Regions from separate parts of the Streptomyces sp. Root1310 genome, predicted to be linked through region 2. Evidence: riboswitches for the same ligand, from Rfam matches in the RefSeq annotation. Region 2 holds a riboswitch; each other region holds the start of a gene.
The links. Region 2 has a riboswitch for S-adenosylmethionine ahead of ASD48_RS02060 (aminotransferase class V-fold PLP-dependent enzyme). Riboswitches for the same ligand answer to the same signal wherever they lie in the genome.
Positions count from the first base shown of each region.

Region 1: it holds a riboswitch for S-adenosylmethionine, as region 2 does, so the genes downstream of both, ASD48_RS26560 (amino acid ABC transporter permease) here and ASD48_RS02060 (aminotransferase class V-fold PLP-dependent enzyme) in region 2, are expected to answer to the same signal.
Region 3: it holds a riboswitch for S-adenosylmethionine, as region 2 does, so the genes downstream of both, thrC (threonine synthase) here and ASD48_RS02060 (aminotransferase class V-fold PLP-dependent enzyme) in region 2, are expected to answer to the same signal.
Region 4: it holds a riboswitch for S-adenosylmethionine, as region 2 does, so the genes downstream of both, ASD48_RS46110 (putative leader peptide) here and ASD48_RS02060 (aminotransferase class V-fold PLP-dependent enzyme) in region 2, are expected to answer to the same signal.

Region 1 covers NZ_LMEQ01000023.1:560,045-563,509, forward strand. The annotation lists gene ASD48_RS26550 (transporter substrate-binding domain-containing protein) at 1-639, opposite strand, end outside; gene ASD48_RS26555 (amino acid ABC transporter ATP-binding protein) at 738-1,541, opposite strand; gene ASD48_RS26560 (amino acid ABC transporter permease) at 1,538-2,518, opposite strand; SAM riboswitch class IV at 2,915-3,034, opposite strand; gene ASD48_RS26565 (glutathione S-transferase C-terminal domain-containing protein) at 3,101-3,465, opposite strand, start outside.
Region 2 covers NZ_LMEQ01000001.1:446,310-449,774, forward strand. The annotation lists gene ASD48_RS02050 (rhomboid family intramembrane serine protease) at 59-844, shown strand; gene ASD48_RS02055 (Lrp/AsnC ligand binding domain-containing protein) at 841-1,122, shown strand; gene ASD48_RS02060 (aminotransferase class V-fold PLP-dependent enzyme) at 1,203-2,564, opposite strand; SAM riboswitch class IV at 2,745-2,861, opposite strand; gene trpD (anthranilate phosphoribosyltransferase) at 2,941-3,465, opposite strand, start outside.
Region 3 covers NZ_LMEQ01000001.1:2,083,825-2,087,289, forward strand. The annotation lists gene ASD48_RS08995 (MoaD/ThiS family protein) at 236-511, opposite strand; gene thrC (threonine synthase) at 646-1,947, opposite strand; SAM riboswitch class I at 1,966-2,131, opposite strand; gene ASD48_RS09005 (glucosyl-3-phosphoglycerate synthase) at 2,302-3,246, shown strand; gene ASD48_RS09010 (trehalose-6-phosphate synthase) at 3,363-3,465, shown strand, end outside.
Region 4 covers NZ_LMEQ01000034.1:167,262-170,726, reverse strand. The annotation lists gene ASD48_RS39075 (ABC transporter substrate-binding protein) at 6-1,628, opposite strand; gene ASD48_RS46110 (putative leader peptide) at 1,836-1,967, opposite strand; SAM riboswitch class IV at 1,986-2,095, opposite strand; gene ASD48_RS39070 (SAM-dependent methyltransferase) at 2,262-3,077, opposite strand; gene ASD48_RS39065 (AAA family ATPase) at 3,296-3,465, shown strand, end outside.

The sequences.
Region 1 (3,465 bases), on a different contig from region 2:
CTTCCACTCCAGGAGGATCTTCTCCTGGTTGGTGCCGGAGCCGACGGTGACGGTCAGACCGGCGAGGTTCTCGTAGTCGCCGTCGAAGTTCCACGTGCTGGACTTCTTGACCTCCCAGCCGAGGTTGTCCTGGCGGTAGGAGGCGAACTCGTACTTCTTCTTGCGCTCCTCGGTGTCGGTGATGTTCGAGAAGCCGACGTCGACCTTGCCGCTGTCGATGCCGACGAAGAGGTTCTCCCAGGTGAAGTTCTTCGTCTCCGACTTCAGTCCGAGGACCGCGGCCACCAGACGGCCGAGGTCGGGCTCGGCGCCGGTGAGGGTCTTCTGGTCGTCACCGACGTAGGCGAGCGGGGCGAAGCCGGAGGGCAGGGCGCCGATACCGATGTTCAGCTTGCCGCTCTTCTTGATCGCGTCGGGCAGTTCGGCGCTGATGGACTTGACCTCGGAGACCTTCAGGGCGGTCTCCTCGGCGGCGCCGTTGGACACCCGGCCGATGGTCACGCTGCCGGCCGCGCTGCCGGTCGTGGTGGCGGCCTCGCTGTCACCACCGCAGGCGGCGAGCCCGGTGGCGAGGGTGGCGACCGCGGTCGCCACGGTGATGCCGCGAATCAGGCTGCGTCGGGTGAAGTGGGCAGACATGGGCGTCCTTTGTGACTGGTGTGACTGGGCGAGAGGGTGGTGGCGGGGGGGAGGTGGCGTGGTGGAGCTGTGGGGGGGGAGGGTGGGGCTCTTCGGTGTCAGAGCACCTTGCTGAGGAAGTCCCGGGTCCGCTCGTGCCGCGGATTTTCGAGGACCTCCCCCGGCGGGCCCTGCTCGACGATCTTCCCGTCGTCGATGAAGACGACCCGGTCGGCGACCTCGCGGGCGAAGCCGACCTCGTGGGTGACGATGACGAGGGTGGTGCCGCTGGTCGCCAGGTCCTTGATGACGGCGAGGACCTCGCCCACGAGCTCGGGGTCGAGGGCGGAGGTGGGCTCGTCGAAGAGGATGACGCCGGGGCGCAGCGCGAGGGCGCGGGCGATGGCTACACGCTGCTGCTGGCCGCCGGACAGCTGCCGGGGATAGGCGCCGGCCTTGTCGGCGAGGCCCACCCGGTCCAGGAGTTCCCGGGCCAGTTCCAGGGCCGCGGGCTTGGCGAGCCGCCCGGTGGCGACCGGCGCGGCGGCGACGTTGTCGAGGACGGTCAGGTGCGGGAAGAGGTTGAAGTTCTGGAAGACGAAGCCGATCCGGCCGCGCTGGGCCAGGATGGCCCTTTCGCTCAGCTCGCGCAGCCGGTCGCCGTTGCGGCGGACGCCGATCAGCTCGCCGTTGATGCTGACATAGCCGATCTCGGGCTTCTCCAGGTGGTTGACGACCCGCAGCAGGGTGGACTTGCCGGAGCCGGACGGGCCGAGGATCACGGTGACCTCGCCGGGCCGCACGGTCAGGCTCACACCGTCCAGGACCCGGTGGGCGCCGTACCACTTGTGCACGTCGTGCACCTCGACGGCGGCGGGCACGATCCCGGCGGTGCCGGTGCTCTGCACGGTCTCGGTGGTCATACGGCGGCCTCCCGGCGGATGCGGGCCCGCAGGTCGGTGAGACCGGTCCGCAGTTTCTGAAGCGGCGTCGGCGGCAGGGACCGCGTGGCGCCCCGGGCGTAGTACCGCTCGACGTAGAACTGGACGACGGAGACGAGGCTGGTCAGGATCAGGTACCAGACGGTGACGACCAGCAGCAGCGGCACGATGTCGCCGGGGTAGGTGGCCCCCATGGTCTGCGCGGTGCCGAACAGGTCGAGCAGGGACACGTAGAAGACCAGTGAGGTGGACTTGACCAGGCCGATCAGCTGGTTGACGTAGTTCGGTGTGATCGATCGCAAGGCCTGCGGGAAGACGATCTTCCAGAACTGGTAGCGCTTGGGCAGGCCGAGCGCGGCGGCCGCCTCGTGCTGGCCCTGGTCGACGGAGAGGATGCCGCCGCGGACCACTTCGGCGGCGTAGGCCGCCTCGTTGAGACTGAGGCCGACGACGGCGATCACCATGTCGGTGGCCAGCCGGGACTCGTCGAAGCGGAAGAACGCCGGGCCGAAGGGCACCCCGACACTCAAAGTCTGGTACAGGGCGCTGAAGTTGTAGAGGAAGAGCAGCACCACGATCAGCGGGATGGAGCGCAGCGCCCACACGTAGATCCAGCTGACCGCGCGCAGCACCGGGCTCTTCGAGAGCCGGGCGAGGGCGAGCAGGATGCCGCCCAGCAGGCCCAGCACCGCGCTGTAGGCGGCCACTTCCAGGGTGATCAGCAGTCCGTCGAGGATGACCGGCCGCAGGAACCAGTAGCCGAAGCGGTCCCACTGGTAGAAGGGGTTGGAGATCAGTCCGTGCGTGAACTGCGCCACCAGGACCAGGGCCACGGCGGTGGCGATCCAGCGGCCGGGCTTGCGCAGCGGCTGGACGCGCTGGGCGGTGAGCTTCTCCGACGGGACGTCGAGGGCGGGTGCGGGTTCGGCGAGGGTCACGGCGCCTGGGGGTTCACTCATGAGGGGCTCCGGCGGGAGTCGGACACCCCGGGTCACGGCGGACGTGCGTGGCCGGACGCGCTTGTGCGGGGCGGCGGGGACCGCTCCGCGGGCGCGAACAGGGCATGGCGCACGGATGCGTACAGGAGACCGGGGTGGGGCGGACAACGGCACACCGCTCGGGCGGTGTTCGTCAGGAACGCGGAGGCGGGGCTGCGGTGCGAGGGGTTCGTTCAGCCCCGACAGCGGGCACGGCCCGGTGCGGTACACAGTGCGCTGTTCACGCGCAGGAGGTCGACGGCGCGGTTGGCGACGAGGATGTCGAGGTACGGCCGTACGCAGCCCCGGGGGCGACGGGGCGCCGTCCGATGAGCTGCGTACATGTCCGTCACCATCACTGTTCCGGCCCCCGAGGGGCCCTCGCGCTTACCGATACGTCATTACCGAAACGTCGGTCCGGTCGTCACCTGGGGCACCCCACCGCGGAGCGAGGGTTGCCGGTCAGCTAGCCAGGGCTTGTCGCTGACGCTCATGACCGTTCTGGGCCGTAAGTAAGACAGTTGCCCGAACGAATGTCAACGGTTGTCCGGTGGGTGGACCGGTTCAGGGCCGGTTGACCTGCGGTCGGACCACCGAACCGGCTTCCGCGTGGGTCTCCCAGTCCAGGATCTGGACGGCGGCGCCGGCGGCCTCCAGGCCCTGGCAACGGGCGTGGTGACGGCGGGCGATGGCGTCCAGGTCGAGGTGGGCGCCGAAGGCCGGGCGGGCGGCCAGCCGACGGGCGTAGGCCCACAGCGCGGGGTGGTCGGCGATGCGGTGCACGGCGGCCGCGTCCAGGTGGTAGCGGTGCACGGTGTCGAGTTGGACCAGGGCGACCCACAACTCGACGTCTGCTGCCGTGATCTGATCGCTGATCAGGTGCTCGTGGGCACCGAGCCCTCGCTCCAGCACCCCGAGTGTGGTGAGCA
Region 2 (3,465 bases):
GTCCGCGGCGGCGAGGCGATCCGGGCGAGTGCGTCCGATTACGTCATGCTTTGTTCCCATGATCGGCGACTGGAACGGGACGGTCGGCAGGGTGGTCCGCAACCGCCCGGCGCCGGTGACCTACGCACTGATCGCCCTGTGCTGCCTGATCTTCCTGATCGGGCCCGCCTCGGGCTTCAATCCGGCGTACGGCTCCGGCGACGAGCTGCTGGCCGCGCAGCGCGCCTACTTCCGGCGTTGGGGCGTGGTGCCCGGCGAACTCTTCGAGGGCGCCCCGCGGGCCGCCCTGACCCCGGCCACGGCCCTCTTCGTCCACGGCAGCTGGGTGCACCTGCTGGGCAACATGCTCTTCCTCTACGTCTTCGGGACGATGACCGAGGACCGGATGGGCCGCGTCGAGTTCACGCTGTTCTACCTCGGCTGCGGCTATCTGGCCCTGCTGGGCTACGCCGCCGCCAACGCCGAGTCGTCACAGTCCCTGGTCGGCGCCTCCGGGGCGATCTCCGCGGTCCTCGGCGCGTTTCTGTACCTGTTCCCCCGAGCGCGGGTGACCAGTCTCCTGCCGTTCCTGTTCTTCCTGCCGCTGCGCTTCCCGGCATGGGTCGTGCTGCCCTTCTGGGCGGCCCTGCAGTGGGTGGCGGCGGGGCGGGCCGCCCAGGGGCCGGGGGTCGCCTATCTGGCCCACCTGGTGGGCTTCGGCCTGGGGCTCCTCTACGCGTGGGCCCGTTCCGGGAAGAACAGAGGTGCGAAGGGCGGCCCCGAAGGGGCGGCGGCGGGTGACGGGCGGGCGACTAGAGTGAAGCCCGCCCCAGCTCCGGCCCCCGAGGGAGAGAACCAGCCGTGATCACCGCGATCGTCCTCATCAAGACCAGCGTGGACCGGATTCCCGAGATCGCGGAGCGGATCGCTTCGCTGGACTCCGTCAGCGAGGTCTTCTCCGTCACCGGGACGTACGACCTGATCGCCATGGTGCGGGTCAAGGAGCACGAGGACCTGGCGGAGGTCATCCCGGGCAGCATCAGCAAGATCCCCGGAGTGGAGGGCACGGACACGCACGTCGCCTTCCGCACCTACTCGCAGCACGACCTGGAGGCGGCGTTCGCGATCGGTCTGGACTCCTGACCGGCCGGCCACCTGACCCGCCGGCCACCTGACCCGCCGGACCCCCGACCGGCTGAACACCGCCTCCGGCGGACCGTCGCTCAGACCGCGGGCACGCAGCGGCCGTCCTCCGTCCGGTACTGCCACCGCGCGCCCTCGCTCACCAGTTCGCGCACGGCGTTCACGAAGCGCTCCACATGCTCGTCCGGGGTGCCCGCGCCGAAGCTCACCCGGATCGCGTTGAGGGACTTCTCGCCGGGAGCCGCCTCGGGGGCGCCGCACTCGCCCTGGGTCTGCGGGTCGCCGCCGAGCAGGGTACGGACCAGCGGGTGGGCGCAGAAGAGCCCGTCGCGGACCCCGATGCCGTACTCGGCGGAGAGGGCGGCCGCGAAGTGGGAGCTGTTCCAGCCCTCGACGACGAAGGAGATCACGCCGACCCGCGGCGCGTCGTCCCCGAACAGCGACAGCACCTTCACCTGCGGGACCGCGGCCAGACCGGCCCGCACCTTCGCGATCAGGTACTCCTCCCGGGCGACCAGGCTGTCGAAGCCCGCCTCGGTGAGGGCCTTGCACGCCGAGGCGATGGAGTAGGCGCCGATCACGTTCGGGGAGCCGGCCTCGTGGCGGGCGGCGCTCTCGTGCCACTCCACGTCCACTCCCCCGTCCTCGCGCCGCGTGACCTTGCGGCTGGCGCCGCCGCCGGCCAGGTACGGGTCGGCCGCCACCAGCCAGTCGGCACGGCCGGCCAGCACGCCGGAGCCGAAGGGCGCGTACAGCTTGTGGCCGGAGAAGGCGACCCAGTCGACGTCGAGCTCCTGGACGGAGACCGGGTGGTGCGGGGCCAGCTGGGCCGCGTCCAGGACGATCCGGGCGCCGTGCGCGTGCGCGGCGGCCGCCAGCTCGCGTACCGGCCACAGCTCGCCGGTGACGTTCGAGGCGCCGGTGACGCAGACCAGGGCCGGGCCGTACGGCTCCCGGTCGGCGAGGGCCCGCTCCAGCGTCTCGACGGCCTGGCGCGGGGTGCGCGGGGCGTCCAGGTAGGTGACCCGGGCGTCCTGCCAGGGCAGCAGCGAGGCGTGGTGCTCGGTCTCGAAGACGAAGACCTGGCAGCCGGCGGGGAGCGCCCGCGCCAGCAGGTTGAGGGAGTCCGTCGTCGAGCGGGTGAAGACCAGCTGGTCGTCGGGGCGGCAGTCCAGGAACTCGGCCACCGTCGTGCGGGCGTTCTCGAAGAGGTCCGTGGACAGCTGCGAGAGGTAGCCGGCACCCCGGTGGACGCTGCCGTAGTACGGGGCGTAGGCCGCCACGTCGTCCCAGACGCGCTGGAGGGCGGGGGCGCTGGCCGCGTAGTCGAGCGCCGCGTAGGTGACCTCGCCACCCGTCACGAGCGGGACCGTGACATCCCCGCCGAGAACGGGCAGCTGTGCACAAACGGTACGGGTGGCGGCAGCAGTGGAGACAGACATGGCGAACTCCCGTGAGAGGCAAGGGGGAACCGCCGTGCGAGCGGACATGGCTCGAGCACGGAGGAAGGTGAAAGGGGTATGCGGAGGCGGGGCTCTACGCCCTATCGCATTCGCTTGCTCACGGAAGACTCCCTCGAACGACCAGGACCCCTGGCGGTACTCACTCAGAAGAGTGCGAGGGGTCCGCGCTTGCCGTAGACCTCGCTGCCTACGACCTGGTCTTCACCCGGGGCACCCCGCCACGGACGGAGGGTTGCCGGACAGTCGGCCGGGGCCTCATGACTGTCACTCATGACCTGATACAGGAACCTACGTGAAGTGATCGCCGTCCCGCAACCCGTGTCCGGATCGCGGGACGACAGTCAGCGGTGGGGCGTCACGCCCGGGTGGCTGCGACCCAGCGGTCCAGCGCCCGCTTGGCCGCACCCGAGTCGATCGACTCGGCCGCCCTGTCCATGCCCTCGCGCAGTTGCCCGGCAAGGGACCCGGAGCCCGGGTCCAGGGCCACCAGCGCCGCCGCCGAGTTCAGCAGCACGGCGTCCCGCACCGGGCCCGTCTCGCCCTCCAGAAGGCGGCGGGCGACCTCCGCGTTGTACGAGGGGTCCCCGCCCCGCAGAGCCTCGACCGGGACCAGCTCGAGCCCGACGTCACGCGGGTCGAACGTCTCCTCGGTGACCTTGCCGTCGCGGACGACCCACACATGGGACGTGGCCGTCGTGGTCAGCTCGTCGAGCCCGTCGTCGCCCCGGAAGACCAGGGACGAGTTGCCGCGCTCGGCGAAGACGCCCGCGACGACCGGCGCCATCCGCGGGTCCGCGACCCCGACCGCCTGGGCCCGCACCTTGGCGGGGTTGGTCAGCGGGCCGAGCACGTTGAACACCGTGCGGATCCCCAACTGGCC
Region 3 (3,465 bases), 1.6 Mb from region 2:
GGCCCTGCATAAGCCGCAAAAGCCACGAAAGAGGCGCACACATTGGCTGCTTCTTGTCGGGCGCGGAGCAGAAAGCAAAGACTCCGGATCCGATGATCCGGACCGGGTTCCCCAACTGTACCGCGCTCAACCACACTGAATTGCCCCCTCCGCTTCTATCGCGGAGAGGGCAATTCGATGAACGCTCGGTAATCACTGTTACCGACGGTTACTACCGATGGGTACTGAACTACGGTCAGCCACCCGCGACGGCCGGGATGATCGAGACGCCGGCGCCGTCCGGGGTCGCCGTCTCCAGACCCTGCTCGAAGCGGACGTCGTCGTCGTTCACGTACACGTTGACGAACCGGCGCAGCTTCCCCTGGTCGTCCAGGACCCGGGCGGCGATGCCGGTGTGGTTCCTCTCCAGGTCGGCGATGACCTCACCGAGGGTCGCCCCCTCGGCCTTCACCTCGGCCTGGCCGCCGGTGTAGGTGCGCAGGATGGTGGGGATGCGGACGTTGACGCTCATGTCTGGTGATCTCCGGTCGGGTAGTCGGCCTCAGGGACGCGGGGCTGTCTGGATCGTGCGACCGCCGCCGCCTGGGCGCGGCCGGACCACGCCCGCCCGCGGCGCACATACGGACTCGTGGCGGAGCGCCCCGCTCATGACGCGAGGCCGGCCTCTCGGAAGGACTCGAGGTTCGGGCGGATGGTCGCGGTCAGCCCGGTGCCGGCCACCGCGTCCAGGGTCTTCAGTCCGTCGCCCGTGTTGAGGACGACGGTCGTCTTCGACGGGTCGAGAAGACCGTTCTCGATCAGCTTGCGCGTCACGCCCACCGTCACCCCGCCCGCGGTCTCGGCGAAGATGCCCTCGGTCCGCGCCAGCAGCTTGATCGCGTCGACGATCTGCTCGTCGTTCACGTCCTCCACCGCGCCGCCGGTGCGCCGGGCGATGTCGAGGACGTAGGGACCGTCCGCCGGGTTGCCGATGGCCAGCGACTTGGCGATGGTGTCCGGCTTCTGGGGACGGACCACGTCGTGCCCGGCCTTGTAGGCCACCGACACCGGGGAGCAGCCCTCGGCCTGCGCACCGAAGATCTTGTACGGCTTGTCCTCGACCAGCCCGAGCCTGATCAGCTCCTGCAGGCCCTTGTCGATCTTCGTGAGCTGGGAGCCGGAGGCGATCGGCACGACCAGCTGGTCCGGCAGCCGCCAGCCGAGCTGCTCGCAGATCTCGTACGCCAGCGTCTTGGAACCCTCGGCGTAGTACGGCCGCAGGTTGACGTTGACGAAGCCCCAGCCCTCGCCCGCCGAGTCGCCGATGAGCTCGGAGCAGAAGCGGTTGACGTCGTCGTAGTTGCCCTCGATGCCGACGAGCTCGCCGCCGTAGATCGCGGCCATGACGACCTTGCCCTGCTCCAGGTCGTGCGGGATGAACACGCAGGACCGGAAGCCCGCCCGGGCGGCGGCGGCGCCGACGGCACCGGCCAGGTTGCCCGTGGAGGAGCAGGAGAGGGTGGTGAAGCCGAACGCGCGGGCTGCCTCGATGGCCTGGGCGACGACCCGGTCCTTGAAGGAGTGCGTCGGGTTGCCGGAGTCGTCCTTGACGAAGAGCTTGCCGGCGTCGACGCCCAGTTCACGGGCGAGGTTGTCGGCCTGGACGAGCTTGGTCCACCCGGGGTTGATGTTGGGCTTGTCGGCCACGTCCGCCGGGACCGGCAGCAGCGGCGCGTAGCGCCAGATGTTCGCGGGCCCCGCCTCGATGCGCTTGCGGAGCTCCTCCGTGTCGTAGGAGGAGAAGTCGTAGGCGATCTCGAGCGGGCCGAAACACTCCTCGCAGGCGAAGACCGGGCCGAGGGGCACGCGGTGGCCGCACTCGCGGCAGCTCAGCGCCGCGGCCGGACCGAGGTCGACAGCAGAGGACGTCGTAGAGTCGGTGGTGCTTGCAACAGTCTGCGCAGCCATGTGAGGCGAGGCCCTTTCTCCTCATCTTCCTCACGACGCATCTCGCCGTGAGACGGATTTGGCACCTTCCCGAGCCGGGAGCCTCGCGGAGCGGTCACCACGTGGATCGGTGATCGTTACGAGACCGGCTGGAGGGTTGCCGGGGCTTCATCGGGCCGTATCCCTCTGCCCCTCTGGATGAGCGGTATGAAGTTGTGAACGGGAGGCGACCTCGGACATGCGATGGTCATCCGCGTTGCTCAAGACTGTAACCGAAGGCCAGGACAGTTGAGATAGTCGTCCGAACCGCGAGATGGATCACACGGTCACCTCCCGTGCACCCGGTGTGATCACGACAGTGAGGAGCCGCAGACTGTGCTTCGAGAAACTGAGCGCTGGCTGGCCACCCGCTCCTGGTCCGTCACCGATCGTCCGCTCCACCGGATCCTGGCCGCGAAGCGTGCCACGAACCAGTCGGTGTCCGTCGTCCTGCCCGCGCTGAACGAGGAGGAGACGGTCGGTGACATCGTCGCGGTCATCCGTCACGACCTCATGCACCAGGTCCCGCTCGTCGACGAGATCGTCGTCGTCGACTCGGGATCGACCGACCGTACGTCCGAGGTGGCCGCGGCGGCCGGCGCGCGGGTCGTCCACCGGGACGACATCCTGCCGCGGATACCGGCCGTGCCCGGCAAGGGCGAGGTCCTGTGGCGCTCCCTGCTGGTCACCACCGGAGACATCGTCTGTTTCATCGACGCCGATCTGAGGGAGTTCTCCTCGGACTTCGTCACGGGGATCGTCGGCCCGCTGCTCACCGACCCCGGGGTGGACCTGGTCAAGGGCATGTACGACCGTCCGCTGGGCGGCGCGGCCGGCCAGGGCGGCCGGGTCACCGAGCTCATGGCCCGCCCGCTGCTCAACATGCACTGGCCGCAGCTGGCCGGGTTCGTGCAGCCGCTCGGCGGCGAGTACGCGGCCCGCCGGAGTCTGCTGGAGCAGCTGCCCTTCCCCGTCGGCTACGGCGTGGAGCTGGGCATGCTGGTGGACGCCCTGCACCTGGTGGGCCTGGACGCCCTCGCCCAGGTCGACATCGGCGTGCGCAAGCACCGTCACCAGGACGGACAGGCGCTGGGCCGGATGGCGGCGGCCATCTACCGCACCGCCCAGCTGCGGCTGGCCCGCGGGCACCTGATCCGCCCGTCCCTGACCCAGTTCGAACGGAGCGCGGACGGCTTCGAGCCGCGCACGTACTCCGTGGACACCGAGGAACGGCCGCCGATGGCGGAGATCGCGGAGTACGCGACCCGCAAGGTCGCGTGAGCGCCGGACGGGCCGTATACGGCAGGGCGCCGGCACCGGCGACACGGCCGGATACGGCCCGTCCACGCAGCGCGACCGTACGTTTGAGCGTTTCCCGACCGGGCTAGGTTGGGCGTATGGCTTCCACGCACGACACTGCCGCCCGGGCCGCCGAGGTGCTGGTCGCGTCCAACCGCGGTCCGGTCTCCTACGAGGTGGGCGAGGACGGCTCGCTGCACG
Region 4 (3,465 bases), on a different contig from region 2:
GACCGCTATCCGATCCAGGTGTCGTGCAGCTGGATCCGGCTGGAGGCCTCGAAGTCGAGGTGGTGCACCTTCTTCGCCACCCCCAGCTGGGTCTGAAGCTCCACCACGGGTACGACGTAGGCGTTCTGCACGATCAACTGCTGTGCCTGGGTGACGAGTTGTTTGCGCTTCGCCGCGTCGGTCGTCGCCGCCTGCCGGGTCAGCGCGGTGTCCAGCGGGCCGGCCGGCAGGTGGTAGAAGTTGGCCAGCTGGGTGGAGTACGAGCTGCGCAGGATGTCCGGGTCGGCGCGGGTCACGTTGCCCCACACCGCGTCGAAGTCACCGGACTGCAGGGTGGGGGAGAACTGGGCGATCTGGAGCTGCTTGAGCACCACCTCGACGCCGACGGCCTTGAGTTGCTGCTGGATCAGTTCCAGCGCGGGCTGGTTGGTGGCCGCGTTGGCGAACCACTTGACGGTCAGGCTCAGCTTCTTGCCGTCCTTGACCCGGACGCCGTCGCCGCCCGCCTGCCAACCGGCGGATTCCAGCAGTGACTTGGCCTTGGCGGCGTCGAAGGTCAGGTCGGAGCCGAGATCGGTGTAGTCGGGTGTCGTGTGCGCCAGGATACTGGTCGCGGGCTCGGTGCCGGTCGGGAAGACGGCGTCGACGATCTGCTGCCTGTCGATGGCGAACAGGATCGCCTGCCGTACCTTCGCGTCCTTGAAGAGCGGACGGGAGTTGTTGAGGCCCAGGTTGAACACCACGCCCGGGTTGGCCCGTGCCTGGAGGTTCACCGCGCCGCCCTTGAGCGCCGCCTCGTTGGCCCGACCGACGCTGCCGATCGCGTCCACCTGGCCGGACTGGAGGCTGCCGGTGCGCACGCCCGCCTCGGGCACCACCTTGAACACCAGCTTGTCCAGGTAGGCCTCGCCCTGCTTGGTCCACAGGGAGGAACCCCAGGCGTACTTGGCACGCTTGGCCAGGGTGATCGACTGATTCTGCACATATCCGTTCAGCACGAACGGCCCGGAGCCGACCACTCCCTTGCTGCACTTCTCCTGCGGGCTTCTGTGGACGCTCGCCGACGACTCGATCCCCAGCGAGTGCGTGGCCGTGGCCTGCAGGAACTGGGCGTTGGGCTGCTTGAACCTCACCCGCACGGTGAGCGGGTCGACGGCGGTGGTGCTCTCCACGCCGCTCAGGTACCCCTGGGCGAGTGTGCCGAGGGCGCCGAGCTTGGGCACCGCGTCGAAGTTGTCCTTGACCACCTGCGCGGTGAGCGGTGTCCCGTCGCTGAAGGTCACCCCTGATCTCAGGTGGAACGTGAACGTCGTCGTGTCCGAGCTGATGTCCCAGCTCTTCGCGAGCCACGGCACGATCTTGCCGGTCTTGGGGTCCTGGTCGGTCAGGGAGTCCACGACCTGGCGCAGTGAGTAGATGGTGTCGTTGCTGCCCACCTGCTGCGGATCCACGCAGCCGGCGTCGGAACCCACCGCGAAGGTGAGGGTGCCACCCGACCTCGGGCTGCCGCCCGCGCCGCTCGCGCTGCCGCTGCCGCTGGATGAGCAGGCGCTGAGCAGAAGGCTGCCGGTCACGAGTGCGGCGAGCGCCGCCCACCGGGGGGTACGGGAATCCGGATGCGCTGTCACGGGATGGTTCTCCTACTCCAAGGTCACCGCGCACATGCCGGCGCGACACGCGGCCATGGCGATGCGCGGAGGGTGCCGGCCCCGCACGGGGCGGCACTGCTCAGAACTGTTCAGGGGGAGGGGGGCGCCGACGAGGGTGTCGACGGCGACGTCGATGACGGCGTGACCGCGCCGTGGGCGGGGGTCAGCCTGCGGTGTGGGGCGTGATCAGCCCTGACACAGACAGCTGGCGGAACGCCGCAGGTCGATGTGGCGGCGGCGGGAGAATCCGGAGAACAGAGCCGCGGTCGCGATCGAGGCGCTCAGGTTGCCGCTGTGCCGCACGCTGGTCCTCCCCATCTCAGGCCCCTGAACAGGGCCACGCGCTTGCAGAGTCGGTGACCCTGCCGGGCTTTCACCTGGAGCACCCCACCGCGGAGGAGGGTTGCCGGTCAGCTAGCCAGGGCTTGACGCTGACACTCAATGCCGGGGTCGATCTTACGGAGTACTGACATTATCCGTCAATATCGGTAGGAGAGTTGAACGGCTCCGCCGCACCCGCCGTCACCGCCGGTGCGGCGGTGACGGCGGGTGCGGCGGAGCCGTGTCCGTGCGTGCCGCCCGCCCGTCCGGTGGGGAGGGCGGCGCGGGCGGTTACGGCTTGCGGGCGAGGCCGCCGTGCTCGCCGATGACGACGGGGGCGGGGGAGGTGGACTCCGGGCGCCAGAGGGGGACCGAGACGACTCCGGGCTCGAGGAGCTCCAGGCCGTCGAAGTACGCCGTGATCTCGTCGACGGAGCGCAGGTTGTACGGGACGGCGCCGCTTTCGTTGTAGGCGTCCTGGGCCTCTTCGAAGACCGGGTCGATGCCCCGCGAACCGTCGTTGACGGAGAGGTAGCTGCCGGACGGCAGCGCCGCCATCAGCGTGGTGACGATGGACCGGGCCTGGTCGTGGTCGGCGACGTGACCCAGGATGTTGCTGAGGATGAGCGCGGTGGGGCGGCTGAAGTCCAGCGTCTCCGCGGCGCGCGCCAGGATGCGCTCCGGGTCCAGCACGTTGGCGTCGACGTAGGAGGTCGCGCCCTCCGGGGTGGAGTAGAGCAGGGCGCGGGCGTGGGCCAGGACCAGCGGGTCGTTGTCGACGTAGACGATCCTGGTCTCGGGGGCGAGACGCTGGGCTACCTCGTGGGTGTTGTCCGCGGTCGGCAGGCCGGTTCCGACGTCGAGGAACTGCCGTATGCCCGCCTCGGAGACCAGGAACGTGATGTTGCGGCGCAGGAACGCGCGGCTGCTGCGCGCGATGGTGACGATGCCGGGGAACACGGCGGTGTAGGCGTCACCGGCCTGCTCGTCGACGGGGTAGTTGTCCTTCCCGCCCAGCCAGTAGTTCCAGATGCGTGCCGAGTGCGGCACCGAGGTGTCGATCTTCTGAGGTGCCGCTGAACCGGGCGTGGTCACATGGTCGGTCATGAGGGGCGTCCGTCTTTCGGCCGAGGCGTGGGCAGTTCGAGCCACAACTTACGTCCCAACGACCCCGGCACGTACACCCGTTCACATTTTCGGTCGATTCGAACAGTGCTCTGGCGGAGGCCTCCGGGTCCACGTGCCCCTGCCGGGTGGACCGGCCGTACCGTCGGGCACGCCGTCCGCGCGGTGAAGTCGGCCGGGCCGGTAGCGTGGGCCGCGTGATGGTGGGCACCCCAGAGACCCGGCTGGTCGTCCTGCGCGGCAACAGCGCCTCGGGCAAGTCGGCGGTGGCGGCCGGTCTCCGCGAGAGGTTCGGCCGGGGCCTGGCCCTGGTCGGGCAGGACAACCTCCGCCGGGTCGTGCTGCGCGAGCACGACCGGCCCGGCGCGGC